Regions from separate parts of the Streptomyces sp. NPDC051907 genome, predicted to be linked through region 1. Evidence: riboswitches for the same ligand, from Rfam matches in the RefSeq annotation. Region 1 holds a riboswitch; each other region holds the start of a gene.

Region 1 (4,255 bases):
GGTAGTCGTCGGGGTCCGAGGTGAGCGCGAGCTGGAGCCCGGGGTCCATGCCTGCGGCGCGGTACTGGGCGGTGGCGATCGAGCCGAGCGCCATGCGCGAGTTGTTGAGCCGCTCGGTCCTGCGCACGGCCTCGTCCCGCAGCGAGTCCAGCGCGGTGCGCGCCTCGGCGGCCTGCTCCTTGGCCCCGTTGTACTTCTCCGCGGCGGCCTCCGCCTCCTGGTACAGCTTGTCGACCTTGGCCTTGACCTGAGCGGGGGTGAGGGCGGGCTCGGCGTACCCGGTGCCCTCGAAGGCGGTGGCGGTCGCCGCGCCGGCGAGCGCGAGGGTGGCGGCGGTCCGGGCGGCGGGCCCGGTGAGCGGATACTGCTTGGGTTTCCGGTGCACTGCCACGAGGGCGTCCACGTCCTTCCGATCCCTGCGGGTCCGGGTCCGGCGACGGACCGCACAGGGGGAGCGGCCCGCCGCCGGATTCCTCGGCGGTGGCGGCCGACTGTCGCCGGGAGGGTCCGGCGGCGGTGGGGAGTCGGTCACCTGAGGGAGGACGCTAAGCCTGGAGGTCACGGGGGTGAGGCGTACGGACCGATATTGCACAAAGGTGGACAGCACAAGGCGCGTTATGAGTGCCGGGCCCATGGCGCCGGACCGGGTTCCCGTCCCGTGTGACCGATGCGACGAATGAGGCATACCTGACCGGAGAGCGGTGGTATGGGGCCGGTTAGGCTCCGCCTCATGGACGTATTGATCAATGTCTTCGTGGCCCTGCACATCATCGGCATCGCCTCGCTGCTCGGGGGTTTCCTCACCCAGATGAAGGCGATGGGGGCGGGGACGGCGCGGTTCGTCCCGGCGATGCTGCACGGCGCGCTGACCATGCTGGTCACGGGCGTGGCGCTGGTGGGCCTCAACCAGGCGGACGACCAGCCGGTGAACAACCTCAAGATCGGCGTCAAGCTGGCGGTGCTGGTGGTGATCCTCGCCCTGGTGTACGTCAAGCGGGACGAGGAGCGGGTGGAGAAGGCGGTCTTCGGGGCGGTGGGCGGCCTGACGATCGCCAACATCTTCATCGCGACGCTGTGGACGTGAGTCGGCGTGGACGTGAGGCGGCCTGGATGTGAGACGGCGTGGACGCGTGAGGCGTCCGCTGGAGCGCGGACGCCTCCCAGGCGCGCCGGCGACGGCGAACGCCTGGGAGGCGCTGGGCTGCTACGCGGCCGCCAGGTCGGCGACCCAGGCGCGGGGCTGATGCCCGGTCTGGAGCCGTCTCCGTAGGGTCCCCGGGGTCAGGCCGGGCGGACGCTGCCGTAGATCGGCATGTAGTAGATCGACTCCTCGCGGACGTTCGCGCCCGGCTTGGGGGCGTGGATCATCTTGCCGTCGCCGATGTAGATGCCGACGTGGCTGATGTCGTCGTAGAAGAAGACCAGGTCGCCGGGGAGCAGGTCCTCCGTGGCGACGCGCTCGCCGGCCTTGACCTGGTCCCAGGTGGTACGCGGCAGGTCGACGCCTGCGGCCTTCCAGGCGGCCTGGGTCAGGCCGGAGCAGTCGTACGAGCTGGGGCCGGTCGCTCCCCAGACGTACGGCTTGCCGATCTGGGCGCGAGCGAAGGAGAGGACCTTGGCGGCCTTGGTGGCGTACGAGCCGTCGCCGGGGGCAGTACCGGGGCCCGTACCGGAGCCGGGGTTCGTGCCCGTGCCCGGGCCTGTGCCGCCCTCGTTCTGCTCCTGGCGGCGGCGCTCGGCCTCAGCCTCCGCCTCGGCCTTCTCGCGGGCCTCCGCCTCCTCCTTGGCCTTCGCCTCGGCCTTGCGGCGGGCCTCTTCCTGCTTCTTGCGCTCGAGCTCCGCGACCCGCGCCTTCTCGTCCGCCGTCAGCCTCGACAGCAGCGAGCGCGCCTCGGCGAGCTTGGCCTGCACCTCGCGCTTGCTGGTCTGCAGCGTCTTCTGGGACTCCGTGAGCGACTCGAGGCTCTTGGTCGCCTCCGTGCGCTGCTCGGCCGCTTCGGCGCGCTCGGTCTCGTAGTCGTCGATGACCTTGCGCTGACGGTCGGTCATCCGGTCCATCAGCTGCGTCTGGTCGAAGTACGACTCCGGGCTGTCCGCGAACAGCAGCGCGGCGGTCGGAGTGACCGCGCCCGTCCGGTACTGCGCGGCGGCGTAGTTGCCGAGGGCCTGCCGTGACTCGTTGAGCTTGTCGGTGCGCTTGGCGGCCTCGTCGAGCATCCCGTCGACCTCGCGCCGCTTCTCGGCGGTGGCCTCCTTGGCCTTGTTGTAGCGCTGGGTCTCCGAACCGGCCTGCCGGTACAGGTCGTCGACCTTCTTCTGTACTTCCTCGACGGAGGGGTTCGGGTCGGCGGGCGCCGCGTCGGCGCTCTGCGTCGACAGCAGGGTGACGCCGGCGAGCGCAGCCGTAGTGAACCCGACGGCGGGGGAGTTGGTGCGTATTCCGGCCATCCCGGGGATTCCGGTACGGGTACGCGGCTTGCGATGCGACGCCAAGGCCGACATCTCCTTCTTCCGTGGACCGCCTACCGGGTTAGCTGTCGGGTTCGGGCGGAACGGAAGATCGCCCTACGGACCGAGTGGGTCGCGGTCCGATTCACCCCAAGTGTGCAAAGTGGGTCCCCGGTTCCGAACTTCCGTGTGGATAGTCCGAATTCGGCGCAGGCGACCCGATTGGCGTGGTTCGCCAAGGGGGGACGGGACCACCTGATCGAGCACGCTAGCCAATACGTGTGGCTGTTGTGAAGGTTGATGGTCGATATGCCCGATACATTTTCGTGACCAAAGTGAGAACCTGTGGACGTTTGACTGGTGAGTCCCGGGATTGAGCCCGGTTACTGGAAGGTTCAGGGGTGGGGAAGAGAAAGTCAGGTTTGGCTGGAATGTGTGCCATGGCCTTACTGGCGGCGGTGGCGAGCGGCTGCGGCTCGGGGGAGGAGTCGCAGAGCTCGGGGAAGGGCGGCGAGAGCTCCGCGCCCGACCCGAAGAGCGACGGGCGGCTGATGTCGCAGTCGCTCAAGGAGTTGAAGGGGTATCGGTCGGCCAGGTTGCAAAGCTCCGCACACGACCTCCGCGGCGACCGAGACGGCAACTGCGCGGGGAAGACCGAGAAGGCCCCCTTCGCGTTCACCGAGGTGATCGCGCAACGCGGCGAGCGCGCCTGGATCCGCCTCGACGACGAGATGCTCAAGCAGTACCGACAGCTCGCGACCGTGATCGGCCCGGAGCAGGTGGCGAAGTACGAACCCGCCGCCGAGAAGGCGCGCGGAAAGTGGATCGAGCTGACGCCGAGCGAGATGAAGGACGACGAGACGCTCAGGCTCTGCGATCTCGACCGCGGCTTCGCCTCCATCCCGGAGAGCGTGGAGTCGGCGAAGCGGCTGAACCCCGGGACGACGCGCTACGAGGCGCGGGACAAGCCGGAGGAGAAGCTGATACCGCTCGTCCAGCAGCCCGAGGACGACGGGGTGACCGTCTATCTCTCGGTCAAGGGCGGGACCGCTCCACAGGCCATCGAGTTCGAGATCGACGACGAGCCCGTTTCGCTGACGCTCAGCGAGGTCGACAAGCCGGTGAAGGTCGTGCCGCCCCAGCCGTCCGAGATCGTGCCGTCGGCCGACGTGGCAGATCTGTACCCGGACCCGGAAGTGATGAGGAAACGGGAGCAGCAGAACCAGGAGCCGTAGCCGGTCGCGGGCGCCGGGTCAGGGGAGATCGGCGGCCGTGAGGCGGCTGTGAGGCTGTGAGCTTCAAGCGGCCGGGGGCGGGCGGGGTGCGGCGCGCTGGGGCGTGCGGCCTGGGCAGGGAGCCTGGGGCCTGCGCGGGGGGTCCTGGCCGCCGCGTACTGGCATGGGGTCGCGGGTCGTGACGTCGTACGACCGTGGCCTGGCCTGGCCTGGCCAGACCTGCCCCCGGCCCGTAGTGCCTGCCCCTGCCCCTTCAGGGCCCGCCCCGCCCGCGTCCGGACACGCCAGCCAGCCGCATCCGGCCGCGGGTCCCGCCCGTATTCGGACGCGGCTCCCCGTCGTATTCGGACGCGACCGGGGCCGTATGCGAATGCGGCCGCGGGCTGTCAGTGCGGCCGCCTAGACTCGTAGAGCGATGAGCAGCCTCTTTGACGACAGCTTCCTGGCGGACCTCCAGCCCCACACGGAGGAGCACCCGCCGCCGCCCGAGGACTCCGATCCGGAGCAGGTTCCGGACGATCTCTTCCAGGGCGCGTTCGACGTGCCCCCGGCCCGGGATCCGTACCACCGGG
Region 2 (4,255 bases), on a different contig from region 1:
GCGCGCGTCGCGCCGTAGGGAGCGGCGGACTTGAACTTCTCGTACATCGCCGTCGTCAGCGTGTCGCCGATCTCGTACTGGCCCTTGGCGGCGTTCCAGTCGTAGTCGCCCGCGAGCTCCCAGACCATCGTGCCGCCGATGCCCCGGTCCACCACATAGTCCGCCTTGGCGGCGACGGACTGCTCGTCCTCGGTGGAGAGGAAGACCTTCTTCTGCGCGTTCCAGAGCCAGGGGGCGACGAGCGTGGAGTCGTACTTACGGGCATATGTGCCGGTCAGCGTGGTGTTCGAGGGGAAGCCGTACTGGGAGACATAGTCCCCGACGATGCCCTTCTCGAGGTTCTTGGCATGCCACATGGGGTTGGACCCGGCCGGGGACTCCTTGCCGGCGGTGTCCTTGTCGTGCCACAGGTTGTCGATGCCGACGGCCCCGTCGCCGCACTTGGTCAGTCCGGCCCCGGCCGGGCAGGTGGTCGAGGGGGCCCTGCCCCACAGACCGTCTGTGCCGCCCTGCACGTTCTTGAAGCCGCGCGTGTAGTAGGGGAGGCCGATGTTGATGCGGCCGGCCGGCATCGATCCGCGGAAGTAGTGGTACGCCCAGTCGGTGTTGAGGTATCCGATGCCGCCGTACTGGGACGTGGAGTAGACGCCCGCCGCGGCCAGCTCGGCGTCCTTGCCGTCGTCGAAGAGCGAGGCGTTGGGGCCGACGTACTCGTTCCACGCGCCATGCAGGTCATACGACATGATGTTGACGTAGTCCAGATATTTCTGGACCTGGAAGGTCTCCATCCCGCGCAGCAGATAGCCGGACGAGGGCGCCGCCACGGTCAGCAGATAGTGCCTGCCGTCCGCCGCGCCGGCCCGGTCGAGCTTCTCGCGCAGGGTCTTCATCAGCGCCGCGTAGCCCTTGACGAGCCCCGCCCGGCGGGCGTTGGAGATCTGGTAGTCGAGCGGATTGCCCGCGTCCTTCATCGACGTCGGGTATTCGTAGTCGATGTCGACGCCGTTGAAGCCGTACTTCTCGACGAAGTCGACGGCCGAATCGGCGACGGCGTCGATGCCCCTCTGGTTCACCGAGCCGTCGGCGTTGGTGGCCATCGAGTAGAAGCCGCCGGAGTTCACCCGGGCGCCGTCGTCGCCGAAGTAGCCGCCGGTCTCGGCCCAGCCGCCGACGGAGATCAGCGATTTCACGTGGGGATGCTGCTTCTTGAACTTCGTCAGGAGATTGAAGTGGCCCTTGTACGGCAGCGCGGGGTCCATCTCCGCCCCGGCCACGCCTGGCCAGGTCATCCCGGTGGCGGCGTTGGCCGCTCCGTCTTTCCCGACCGACAGCCTGCCTGCGGAGTCGATGTGCCCGAAGGCGTAATTGACGTGGGTGACCTTGTCCCAGGGAATGTCGGAGGCCAGGTAGGCGGGTGTGCCGTCCCTGCCGGTGCGCCAGCCGGTGAAGTAGCCGATGACGCGGCGCTGGTGGTCCGCGCCCATCTTCTCCCGGCCCTCGGCGTCGTAGACGGAGCAGTACGGAACGTCGACGCCTGGCGTCGTGTAGAGCCCGTCGGGACGACAGGACTCCTGGCCGGCGGCCTGTGAGACGCCTGCCGAGAGCGAGCCGGCCAGCAGCGCGGCGGCGGCTGCGCCGACGGCGAGCAGCGATGCTCTCGTACGGGTGGGGGACGGCACGGTGGATCCTCCTGAGGGGGGTCTTCTGCACCCGCCAGGGGGTGCAGGGCGGCGGCGTCGCACAACTGGCATGGGGATGGGACGGGTTGGGTCCTGGGCGTGCGCACGCCCAGGGCGGGATCCGTGAGGTGACGCAGAGATTAAAAGGACTAGACCATTACGTCAATAGGTCTGGACCATCTCGGATGGCGCGGGAGCGGCGATGCGGGGGAGGGGTCGGGGCGGCCGAATCGACCGGGTGGCAGTATGCCCGTTTTGATATGGAAAGCAGCATTCGCCCAGCGCCCACAGTGTCCGAAAAGCTCCGTATTCGCATTATTGAAGCGTGTTTAGAAAGTGCTGTCTGGATTGCGGGCTGCTCATGCGAAATATCGTGCTCTGGTACGCCGTCGTGCCGCATTCCGACCCGTATCCCCTTCAGTGAAATGGGTCACGCCGGCGGCTGCGGGTCCCGGGGGGCCGCTGAGGGCACTTCCGTTCTGCGCAAAGAAAGTTGGGTTATTCGATCAAAGGGGGCCGGCGGTTCTGATCGCTACGGAACAGGCCTCTCGCATTCCCTATTCGAATTCGGGGCTTGTTCCTTCCCGGCTTTCTCGCCTAACGTCACCGTCAATCCGGATGGAACGCCGAATCCTGCCGCTGTCCGGAATCCCTCCCACCCACTCACTTACGCACGGCAGGAGCGGGGGACCCAGGTAAGCCGCCGATCCGGATTCCGGAACGGCTCGGGGTGAAGTCGTATTCACAGTGCGACCGGACATCTCCCGTCCGAACCCGACAGCTCACCTCGTAGGCGACGGAGAGGAATTCGTCATGCCTGCAAAGGGAAAGCACCGCCGCCCCAAGTCCAGCTCGCTCACCCGGGGCATCGCCGCCGCGGGCACGGGCGGAGCCGCGCTCGTTCTCCCGGTGCTCGGCGCGACCGCCGCCGGCGCGGCCCCGGCCGCGACGCCGTCCGCCGCCGTGGCGCAGGCCGCCACGGCCGCCCAGCCCGCCGCCGCCCCGCAGGCGGCCCCGAAGACCTACCGCGTCGTCGCCGGCGACTCCCTCGCCAAGATCGCCCGAGAGCACTCCCTGAGCGGCGGCTGGAAGAAGCTGTACAAGGACAACCGCAGCGCCGTCGGCGACAACCCGCGGCTGATCCACCCCGGTCTCAAGCTCACCCTCGGCCAGAAGGCCGCGTACGAGCCCGCTCAGAAGCCGGCCCCCTCCAGGGCGTCCGCCGAGCGCGCCGACCGCTCCGAGCCCACGACCCAGCTGGCCGCCGAGCCCGTCGCAGCCCCGGCGAAGAAGTCCTACACCAACGACCTCGACGGCTGGATCAAGGAGTCGCTCGACGTCATGGCCGAGCACGGCATCCCCGGCTCCTACGAGGGCATCCACCGCAACATCATGCGCGAGTCCTCCGGCAACCCGCTGGCCATCAACAACTGGGACTCCAACGCCGTCGCCGGAACCCCGTCCAAGGGACTCCTGCAGGTCATCGACCCCACGTTCACCGCGTACCACGTGCCCGGCACGTCGATGGACAGCTTCGACCCGGTCGCCAACATCACCGCCGCCTGCAACTACGCGGCCGACCGGTACGGCTCGATCGACAACGTGAACGGTCCGTACTAGACCGCACCCTCTCCACTGCTGTGAGCCCCGGCGCGCCATGCGACCGGGGCTCCGGCCTGTCCGCAGGCGCGGCGCACGGCTCCCGCTGAAGCGCACGCGAGCAAGCCGCGCCGCCCTTCCCTCCGCCAGACCGGGGCCGTGCGCGACCGCCGTCAGCTCGGGCCGCCCGGATCGCTCGGGCCGCTCGGGCCGCTCGGGCCGCTCGAGCTGCCCGGGTCGCTCGGGCCGCTGAGGCGGCCGCGCACCCGGCGAAACGCGCTCGCGTCCCGCGCTCCCTCCGACGTCCCGGTGCGGACCCCCCGCTCCAGAACCGGCCGGCGGGCGACGGCGACCCGCCCGAGCGACGCGCGCGGGGAACTCTTCCAGCACTTCGGCCGCCGAAGGCGCCCCGTAGGCTGCCGCCGGCCCGCGCCCCATCCCCCGATCGGGCTATTCGCCTCTTGGGCGGACCGGCTCCGAACTCGGCCCCAGGGCAGCAAAGTGAAGCACCGTCATATAGCCCCCTCGCATGGGCAGTCGAAAAGAGCACGCGGCCGAATCGGCGACCCTGACAAGTGTCAGGGTCGTATCGCTCTCTATTCCGCCTACGCTGCGGGCTGCCGCCCCTTGCAGCGGCGGTCCCCTCTTCTATCTCCAAGGAGTTCACGCATGCTGAGGAAGAGCTACACGCGGGCTGCGACGCTTTTCGCGGCCACCGCCCTGCTCGCCGGCTCGCCGATCGCGGCCTCCGCCGCGACCAATTCCCAGGCGGCGGCCGCCGTCCACGGATGTCCCTCTGGGGCCGTGTGCATCTACCCGCAGGACGCGGGGTGGAACAACGACAAGCCCTCGCACTTCTACTACAGCTACGGTGCGCACAACCTCAACAACCAGTTCGGGACGCACCGCATCTTCAACAACCAGACCGACGGCGCGACGATGAGCACCTGCACGGGCTACAACGGCGCGGGCTGCGA
Region 3 (4,255 bases), on a different contig from region 1:
GGAGGGAGTCCAGCCGGTCGCGTTCGCCGGCCTCCTGGAGCGTGTACGTGGTGAACGCCAGGGTCCCGGCGAGTGCGACCGCGGAGGTCAGCCGCACGGACCGGCTCGGGACGAAGAACGCGGCGACCACGGCGTACGGAAGCCCGCTCAGCGCGATCCTCATGTCCGCGCCGCCCAGGTCGAACTCGTCCGTGGTCCAGGCCGCGAACCCGCCGAGCGCCCCCAGCGTGCCGCCGACGAGGACGGTCGCCGCCCAGCCCATCAGGCCGCGGGCCGTCGCGCAGAGCGGCACCACGTCGCGTACGACCAGTCCCGTCGCGGCCAGTGCCGCGATGGAGAGAAGGCCGCCAACGAGCAGCACGGCCAGCGTGGCGCCCGGCCCGCCGACCCACACCGCGCCGACCGTCGCGAACCCGAGCGCGGGCGCGAGGGCCGCTCCGACGATCCAGACGAGCAGCAGATGCCCGGCCGTCCGAGCCGCCGTCGGCCTCTCCGAATTCACTGGTGTCTCAGCCATATGGCAGATGGTCGCGGCCGCCTTTGGAGGGGCGGAAGAGCGGTCGTACTCATAAATGGCTTTGATCATGCTCCGGATGGCGTAAGGTTGTGTTCACCGACGCGGGGTGGAGCAGCTCGGTAGCTCGCTGGGCTCATAACCCAGAGGTCGCAGGTTCAAATCCTGTCCCCGCTACTAGCAGCAGCGGCCCGGCACTCGATCAGAGTGCCGGGCCGCTGTCGTATGCCCAGAAGTCTCAGGCACCAGGGCGCCAGGGCGCCAGGAGCCAGGCGCCAGCAGCCCGAGGCCAGGTGCCAGGAGTCCGAGGCCAGGCGCCCGCCCGTCCCCCGCCCGGCGCGGAGCACGGGAAGCATGCGCCGTTTCGCGGGTCGCACGCCCGCGCACCTCGCCGTACGCCCGTCGCCGCCTCGATACGCCCCCGCGTCGTATCCCCCACTTGGCCGACGGCGAGTCGCCGCACGGCGCGGCTCCGGCCAGCCTGGGGAGGGCGCGGTACCGTCCGCAGCCGTGGGCGGACTGGGCAGGAGATCATCGGTGGGGCACCGAAAGCAGGCCGGCGGCGGCTACATCGCTCAACTGTTCGTCCGGGCGCTGCCCGCGCTGATGATCGTCGGCGGGGTGGTCTTCGACGTCCTCACCCCGCCCAGATTCACCGCCGTGCCCTTCTTCGCGGCGGCCCCACTCATCGCCGCGCCCTTCTTCTCCCTGCTCACCACCCTGCTGACCGGCATCGCGGCGACCGCGGCCGTCGTCGGGCTGCACTTCTACAACCAGACCGTGTCCCAGGTCACGGCGTACACCGAGGTGTCCACCGTCGTCACCGTCTCCGGGCTGGCGCTGCTCATCAACCGGGTCGTACGGCTCAGCGGCGAGCGGCTCGCCTCCGCGCGCGTCATCGCGGAGACCGCGCAGCGCGCCGTGCTGCCCACGCCCTCCGACCGGATCGGCGGGCTCCATGTAGCCGCGCGGTACGAGGCGGCGCAGGCGGACGCGTTCATCGGCGGCGACCTGTTCGCCGTGCAGGACACCGCGTACGGCGTACGGCTGATCGTCGGGGACGTACGCGGCAAGGGGCTGGACGCCGTCGAGGCCGTCGCCGTCGTCATCGGGGCGTTCCGGGAGGCGGCCGAGCAGGAGAGCTCGCTGGAGGGCGTCGCCGAGCGTCTGGAGCGGGCGCTGGCGCGCGAGGGGATCCGGCGGCCCGGGCTGGACGCCGTCGAGGGCTTCACCACCGCCGTGCTCGCCGAGATCCCACGGGAGGACGGCGCGGTGCGGGTGGTCAACCGCGGCCACCCCGAGCCGCTGATGCTCTACGTCGACGGGGATCTGGACCTGCTGGAGCCGACCGACGCCGCGCTGCCGCTGGGGATGGGCGACCTGGGGCTCTGGCCGGACCGGGCCGAGGAGTATCCGTACCCCCCGGGGGCCACCCTCCTGCTCTACACCGACGGGCTCTCCGAGGCGCGGGATGCGGCCGGTGTCTTCTACGACCCGGGCGGGCGGCTCGGCGGCCGGATCTTCCCCGGGCCCGAGGAGCTGCTGGACGCGCTCGTGGACGATGTGCGCCGGCACACGGGCGGCGGGACGACCGACGACATGGCGCTCCTCGCGGTCACGAGGCCCGTCGAGGGGCAGCCGGAGCGGCGCAGGACCGTGCCGGTCGTCAGCGCGGCGGACGACGGGCGCGAGGACGCCCACGGTCCGTAACCGAAGGGTGCCCCTCCGCATAACATTTGATGCACTGTCAGGTGCGTGGGGTTGACGTAGATGTTCCTCTAGGTGCCGGTGTGGCGGTCAACTCGCCCGATTCCAGACCTGTATGTCCCGTTAAGGGTTGGTCAATCTCCTTAACGATCAACAAGAACAGCTTGGAATCAGACCCCGGTGTCTATTAACGTTCGATAACGCAGCGCGGTCGTCCCAGCCGTCGACATGACGGCACCGTGCGCACGCGCCGAATCCCGCAAGGGAACCGGGGAACCACCAATTGGGGTGAATCGGACGTCTTTTGCCGTGCAGTTCGCGGCCGAAGCGACCGTAGGAGACCTTCCTGCTCCGAACCCGTCAGCTAACCCGGTAGGCGAGAAGGAAGGAAAGGAGTGCGCCTCCGTGGCGTCCAACAGGCCTGCCCCCGAAGCTCCCCGGGCGACTGAAGTCCCTTTTGAATCGCCCTACTTCGGTGACGAGACATCGGCAGAGCCGACGTTCGGCGAGTGGAACCCCACGGCGGACACCGTCCGTCCGGTGCGCGGAAAGCACCGGGTCGTCAAGCAGCGCGGCGGCATCGCCCGCAGCTCCACGGTCCTCGGCGTCGGCGTGATCGCAGCGGTCGGCGCGGGCGGCATCGCCACCGCGCAGGACAAGCCGCCGGTCTCGATATCGCTTCCCGACCTTCCGGACGCCGAGTCCCTCCCGGGCGTCGGCTCCCTCATCTCCGACGACTCCAACGGCGAGTCCGACGACCAGAACACCACCGCGGCCGCCGCCATGGGGCTCGCCGCCGACCAGAGCGCGGGCAGCACGGCCGTCGCAGACCAGGGCGGCGCCGGCGAGGCTCTGCGCGCCCGCATCCTCCAGCAGGCCGAGCAGCAGCAGGCCGAGGCGGACGCCGACGCGAAGGCCGCCGCCGAGAAGCTCGCCGCCGAGAAGGCAGCGGCCGCCGCCGAGAAGCAGCAGAGCGAGGCCGAGGCCAAGGCCGCCGAGGAGAAGCGCAAGGCGGAGGAGGCCGCGAAGGCCAAGGCGGAGGCGGAGCGGCTGGCCAAGCTCGCCGCGAGCTACTCCCTGCCCACCTCCTCGTACACGATCACCTCGACCTACGGCGAGTCCGGCTCCATGTGGTCCTCGGGCCAGCACACCGGCCTGGACTTCGCCGCGCCGACCGGCACCCCGGCCAAGGCGGTCCACAGCGGCACGGTCAAGTCGGCCGCCTGGTCCGGCTCGTACGGCTACCGCGTCGTCCTCGAGCTGGAGGACGGCACGGAGATCTGGTACGCCCACCTGTCCTCGATGACCGTGGGAGCGGGCCAGAAGGTGGGCACGGGCGAGACCATCGGCCGTGTCGGCGCGACCGGCAATGTGACCGGCCCGCACCTGCACCTCGAGGTCCACACGGCGGGCGGCTCGGGCATCGACCCGGCGGCCTGGCTGCGCGACAAGGGCCTGACGGTCTGAGCACCGCTCACTGAACCCCCGGCGGGTCTGGCGCACACCCCCCGACGCCAGGACTGCCGGGTCTTCGCGTTGACACGGGGATTGCCGGGTCCTCGCGTTGACGCCGGCAGCGCCGGATGCTCGCGCGGACACAGGGACTGCCGGGTGCTCGCGCGGCTGAGCAGGGGTGCCGAGGAGCGGCGCCGAGCAGCGGAGGCCGTCGCCGCCGGTGCCGAACAGTGGCTTGTTCTCGTTCCCGCGCTCGGAATACCCTGTCCCCGCTGGGGTGTTGATCTCCCCATGACTTCACTCAGGCCTCTCGGCGCCTCAGAGCTCTCCGTCTTCCCCCTCGCCCTCGGCGGCAACGTCTTCGGCTGGACCGCCGACGCGACGCAGACCTTCGCCGTGCTCGACGCGTACACCGCCGGCGGCGGCAACTTCGTCGACACCGCGGACCTCTACTCCGCCTGGGCCCCGGGGAACAAGGGCGGCGAGTCCGAGACCCTCATAGGCGACTGGCTCGCGGCGCGCGGCAACCGCTCCGACGTGGTCGTCGCCACCAAGGTCGGCGCGCACCCCCAGTACAAG
Region 4 (4,255 bases), on a different contig from region 1:
GCCGCGGTCGACGAGGAGCTGGCGCGGTTCGCCGCCGAGGGCCCCACGCCCGAGGAGATGGAGCGCGCGCAGGCCCAGTTGGAGCGCGAGTGGCTGGACCGGCTCGGCACGGTCGCCGGGCGCGCCGACGAACTGTGCCGGTTCGCCGTGCTGTTCGGCGACCCCCAGCTGGCGCTGACCGCCGTGCAGCGGGTGCTGGAGGTGACCGCCGAGGAGGTGCAGGCGGTCGCCAAGGCCCGGCTGCGCCCCGAGAACAGGGCGGTGCTGGTCTACGAGCCGGTCGCCGCCGAAGACGGCGCCGACAACGACAGCGACGACAACGAGGGAGCCGACCAGTGAGCGACGCTGCCGTCAGCATGGACTTCCACCCGCAGCCGCAGGCCGGCGAGGCCAGGCCGTGGGCCTTCCCGGCCCCCGAGCGCGGCACGCTCGACAACGGCCTGACCGTGCTGCGCTGCCACCGCCCCGGCCAGCAGGTCGTGGCCGTGGAGCTCTCCCTCGACGCTCCCCTGGACGCCGAGCCGGAGGGCCTCGACGGCGTCGCCACGATCATGGCGCGCGCCCTGTCCGAGGGCACCGACAAGCGCTCGGCGGAGGAGTTCGCCGCCGAGCTGGAGCGCTGCGGCGCCACCCTGGACGCGCACGCCGACCACCCCGGCGTCCGGGTCTCTCTGGAGGTCCCGGTCTCCCGGCTGCCCAAGGCGCTCGGCCTGCTGTCCGAGGCCCTGCGCGCGCCCGCGTTCGCGAGCAGCGAGGTCGAGCGCCTGGTCCGCAACCGCCTGGACGAGATCCCGCACGAGCAGGCCAACCCGGCCCGCCGCGCCGCCAAGGAGCTGTCCAAGCAGCTCTTCCCGGCCTCCTCGCGCATGTCGCGCCCCCGCCAGGGCACGGAGGAGACCGTCAAGCGCATCGACGCGGCGGCCGTGCGTGCCTTCTTCGAGGGGCATGTGCGGCCCGCCACGGGCACCGCGGTGATCGTGGGCGACCTGACGGGCGTCGACCTGGACGCCGTCCTCGCCGACACCCTGGGCGGCTGGACCGGCGACAAGGCCGATCTGCGCCCCATGCCGCCGATCACCGCGGACGACACCGGCCGCGTGGTGATCGTGGACCGGCCCGGCGCCGTGCAGACGCAGCTGCTGATCGGCCGCATCGGCGCGGACCGGCACGACCGCGTCTGGCCGGCGCAGGTCCTCGGCTCGTACTGCCTGGGCGGCACCCTCACCTCCCGGCTGGACCGCGTCCTGCGCGAGGAGAAGGGCTACACCTACGGCGTACGGGCCTTCGGCCAGGTGCTGCGCTCCGCATCCCCGACCGCCCCGGGCGGGGCCACGGGCGCCTCGATGCTCGCCATCAGCGGCTCCGTGGACACCCCCAACACCGGCCCGGCGCTGGACGACCTCTGGAAGGTGCTGCGCACGCTCGCGGCCGAGGGCCTCACCGACGCCGAGCGCGACGTCGCCGTGCAGAACCTGGTGGGCGTGGCCCCGCTGAAGTACGAGACGGCCGCGTCCGTCGCGGGCACGCTCGCCGACCAGGTCGAGCAGCACCTCCCGGACGACTATCAGGCGCAGTTGTACGTACGGCTCGCCGAGACGGGCACCGTGGAGGCGACGGCCGCGGCCGTCAGCGCCTTCCCGGTGGACCGCATGGTCACCGTGCTCGTCGGCGACGCCGCGCAGATCGCGGAGCCGGTCAAGGCGCTGGGCATCGGCGAAGTGACTGTTGTCACAGGCTGATTGACCTCCCGCCGTCCCCGGCGCGCGGCACGACAACTCCACAGCAGGAAACGGAACCCCGGCTTCAGTGCGATGCCCGGGGTTCCGTCGTATGTCCGTTTTGTTGGCTAGTTGCCTGTCTGCCCTGTGGCGTGCGCTACAAAAAGGGCCGTCTGTTTGGCGATTGAAAGAGCGCCCGCCTAGCGTCAGTGCGGCTGTTCGCCAGTAGCCCGCCGCACCCGCGGCATCGGACAGTCATCGCCGAGTCCCCGTCAGGCGCGAGCCTGGGGAGCCGGGGACCCACTCAGTCCCTGGGGTGAATCGGACGCCTTCGCAGCCGCGGAGGGGCCCGTAGGAGACCTTCCTGCTCCGAACCCGTCAGCTAACCCGGTAGGCGAGAAGGAAGGAAAGGATCAGCCTCTCCATGGCGTTCACCCGTGCCACCGGGAAGCACCGTGCCCCGAGCCGCCTGTCGCGCAAGAGCGCGAACATGGCAGGCGTAGCGGCCCTCGCCACCACCGGCGTCATCGGAACCCTCGCTTCCCCGGCGCTCGCCGCCGAGCCCGGCGCCCCCTCCATGGAGGACACCGGCACCCTGCAGACAGTCGCCGTCGACTCCCTCGCGGACGAGATCGCCGACCAGGCCGAGGTGCAGCGGCTGGAGGCCGACCGCGCCGCCGCCAAGGCGAAGGCCGAGGCCGAGGCGAAGCGCCAGGCCGAGGCCCGCGTCAAGGAGGCCCGCGAGGCCAAGGAGCGCGCCGACCGCGAGGCAGAGCGCAAGCGCCTGCTCTCCTTCACCGCCCCGGTCGCCGGCTCGTATGTCAGCACCGCCTACCAGGCCGGCGGCGCCGCCTGGTCCTCCGGCAGCCACACCGGCGTCGACTTCCACGCCGCCTCCGGCTCCTCGGTCGTGTCCGTCGGCATGGGCACCGTCGTGGAGGCGGGCTGGGGCGGCGCGTACGGCAACAACGTCGTGATCAAGATGCACGACGGCACGTACACGCAGTACGGCCACCTCTCCTCCATCGGCGTCTCGGTCGGCCAGGACGTCACCCCGGGCCAGCAGATCGGCCTCTCCGGCTCCACCGGCAACTCCTCGGGCCCCCACCTCCACTTCGAGGCCCGGAGCACGGCGGAGTACGGCTCCGACATCAACCCGGTCTCCTACCTGCGCTCCCACGGCGTCAAGGTCTGATCACCGGCCGCCGGGCGCCCGCACCAGGGCGCCGCGCGTCCGCCTGATCCCGCTCTCCTTCTCGAAGGCCCCGGTCCCCGCCGGGGCCTTCGGCGTTCCCCGGCCCCGCCCGCCTCCCGGCCCCCGAACCGCCCTCGCCGTCGCCCGCGGCGCTTCCTGGCCAAAAGGTGTCCATGGATTTCGGTGGGCCATCGGAAAATCGCGTCCGTTGCAATAGGGTTGCCGAACAGAAGTCAATCGGCTGCGTTTCGCGCGGATTAAAGCGGAGGTTCGGTCATGCGCATTCCTGCGCATTCGGTATGCACGGCGATCCGCGACGACATCGTCTCCGGTGTATTCGCGCGCGGCAGCCGGCTCACCGAGGAGCAGCTCGCCCGCCGCTACGGCGTCTCCCGGGTCCCGGTGCGCGAGGCCCTGCGCACCCTGGAGTCCGAGGGCTTCGTCACTACCCGCCGGCACGCCGGCGCCTGTGTCGCCGAGCCCACCGAGCAGGAGGCCGCGGACCTGCTGGACATCCGTCTGCTGCTGGAGCCGCTGGGCGCCGCCCGCGCCGCCCAGCGCCGCACCGACGCGCACCTCAAGGTGCTGCGCGGCCTGGTCAGGCTGGGCCAGGAGCGGGCGCGGCGCGGCCAGGGCGAGGATCTGCGCTCCCTGGGCGGCTGGTTCCACGAGACGCTCGCCCAGGCCTCCCAGAGCCCCGGGCTGACCGCCCTGCTCACCCAGCTGCGGCACAAGATCGCGTGGATGTACGCGGTCGAGCAGCCGGCCAGGCCCGTCGAGTCCTGGGCCGAGCACGGCGCGATCGTGGACGCGGTGGCGCGCGGCGACGGCGAGCGCGCCCGCGCGCTGACCGCCCTGCACGCCGAGCGGGCGGTGGCCGCTCACCGGCTGCGCGGACAGGAGCGCACAAGGACCGTGAGGACTTCGCAACATGCCGTAAACACCGCGAGCCTCCGGCATTAACAGTCGCGCCGTATACAAAGGGAAGGAATTATCGGGGGGCCTGTCCTGCTGCCCGAATTCCTATTCCGGTCTGTCGGTCTGTCCCTGGATCCGCTCGCGTGGATCCAGCCGGATATCTCCGTCCCGGAATAGAACGGAGCCGCGGTCTCCCGAATTCGGGATCCGCGGCTCTGTCGTGGGCGACTGCGGCTCAGACGGTCTCCGGGAGCTCCTCGAGGCCCTCGGCGACCAGCTTGGCCAGACGGTCCAGGGCGACGTCGGCGCCGTCCGCCTCGGAGGCGAGCACGATCTCCTCGCCGCCCTGCGCGCCCAGCCCGAGCACGGCGAGCATGGAGGCGGCGTTGACGGGGCTGCCGTCGGCCTTGGCGATCGTCACGGG

What was found. A riboswitch is a leader RNA that binds a small molecule or an ion and turns the genes downstream of it on or off. The one in region 1 is predicted to bind cyclic di-AMP.
Positions count from the first base shown of each region.
Region 2: linked by a shared signal. The riboswitch ahead of AB0M39_RS19855 (LysM peptidoglycan-binding domain-containing protein) and the one ahead of AB0M39_RS04945 (NlpC/P60 family protein) in region 1 are both predicted to bind cyclic di-AMP.
Region 3: linked by a shared signal. The riboswitch ahead of AB0M39_RS20115 (M23 family metallopeptidase) and the one ahead of AB0M39_RS04945 (NlpC/P60 family protein) in region 1 are both predicted to bind cyclic di-AMP.
Region 4: linked by a shared signal. The riboswitch ahead of AB0M39_RS13940 (M23 family metallopeptidase) and the one ahead of AB0M39_RS04945 (NlpC/P60 family protein) in region 1 are both predicted to bind cyclic di-AMP.

Region 1 is NZ_JBFAYB010000005.1:19,682-23,936, reverse strand. It holds gene AB0M39_RS04955 (NlpC/P60 family protein) at 1-403, opposite strand, end outside; gene AB0M39_RS04950 (hypothetical protein) at 731-1,084, shown strand; gene AB0M39_RS04945 (NlpC/P60 family protein) at 1,282-2,502, opposite strand; cyclic di-AMP (ydaO/yuaA leader) riboswitch at 2,505-2,668, opposite strand; gene AB0M39_RS04940 (hypothetical protein) at 2,889-3,683, shown strand; gene pcrA (DNA helicase PcrA) at 4,099-4,255, shown strand, end outside.
Region 2 is NZ_JBFAYB010000035.1:26,782-31,036, reverse strand. It holds gene AB0M39_RS19860 (chitinase C-terminal domain-containing protein) at 1-1,679, opposite strand, end outside; cyclic di-AMP (ydaO/yuaA leader) riboswitch at 2,294-2,488, shown strand; gene AB0M39_RS19855 (LysM peptidoglycan-binding domain-containing protein) at 2,493-3,299, shown strand; gene AB0M39_RS19850 (hypothetical protein) at 3,948-4,255, shown strand, end outside.
Region 3 is NZ_JBFAYB010000036.1:18,892-23,146, reverse strand. It holds gene AB0M39_RS20130 (hypothetical protein) at 1-517, opposite strand, end outside; tRNA gene AB0M39_RS20125 (tRNA-Met) at 618-691, shown strand; gene AB0M39_RS20120 (PP2C family protein-serine/threonine phosphatase) at 1,052-2,224, shown strand; cyclic di-AMP (ydaO/yuaA leader) riboswitch at 2,460-2,615, shown strand; gene AB0M39_RS20115 (M23 family metallopeptidase) at 2,627-3,688, shown strand; gene AB0M39_RS20110 (aldo/keto reductase) at 3,968-4,255, shown strand, end outside.
Region 4 is NZ_JBFAYB010000019.1:85,821-90,075, forward strand. It holds gene AB0M39_RS13930 (pitrilysin family protein) at 1-339, shown strand, start outside; gene AB0M39_RS13935 (pitrilysin family protein) at 357-1,739, shown strand; cyclic di-AMP (ydaO/yuaA leader) riboswitch at 1,968-2,130, shown strand; gene AB0M39_RS13940 (M23 family metallopeptidase) at 2,143-2,913, shown strand; gene AB0M39_RS13945 (GntR family transcriptional regulator) at 3,190-3,876, shown strand; gene AB0M39_RS13950 (HPr family phosphocarrier protein) at 4,067-4,255, opposite strand, start outside.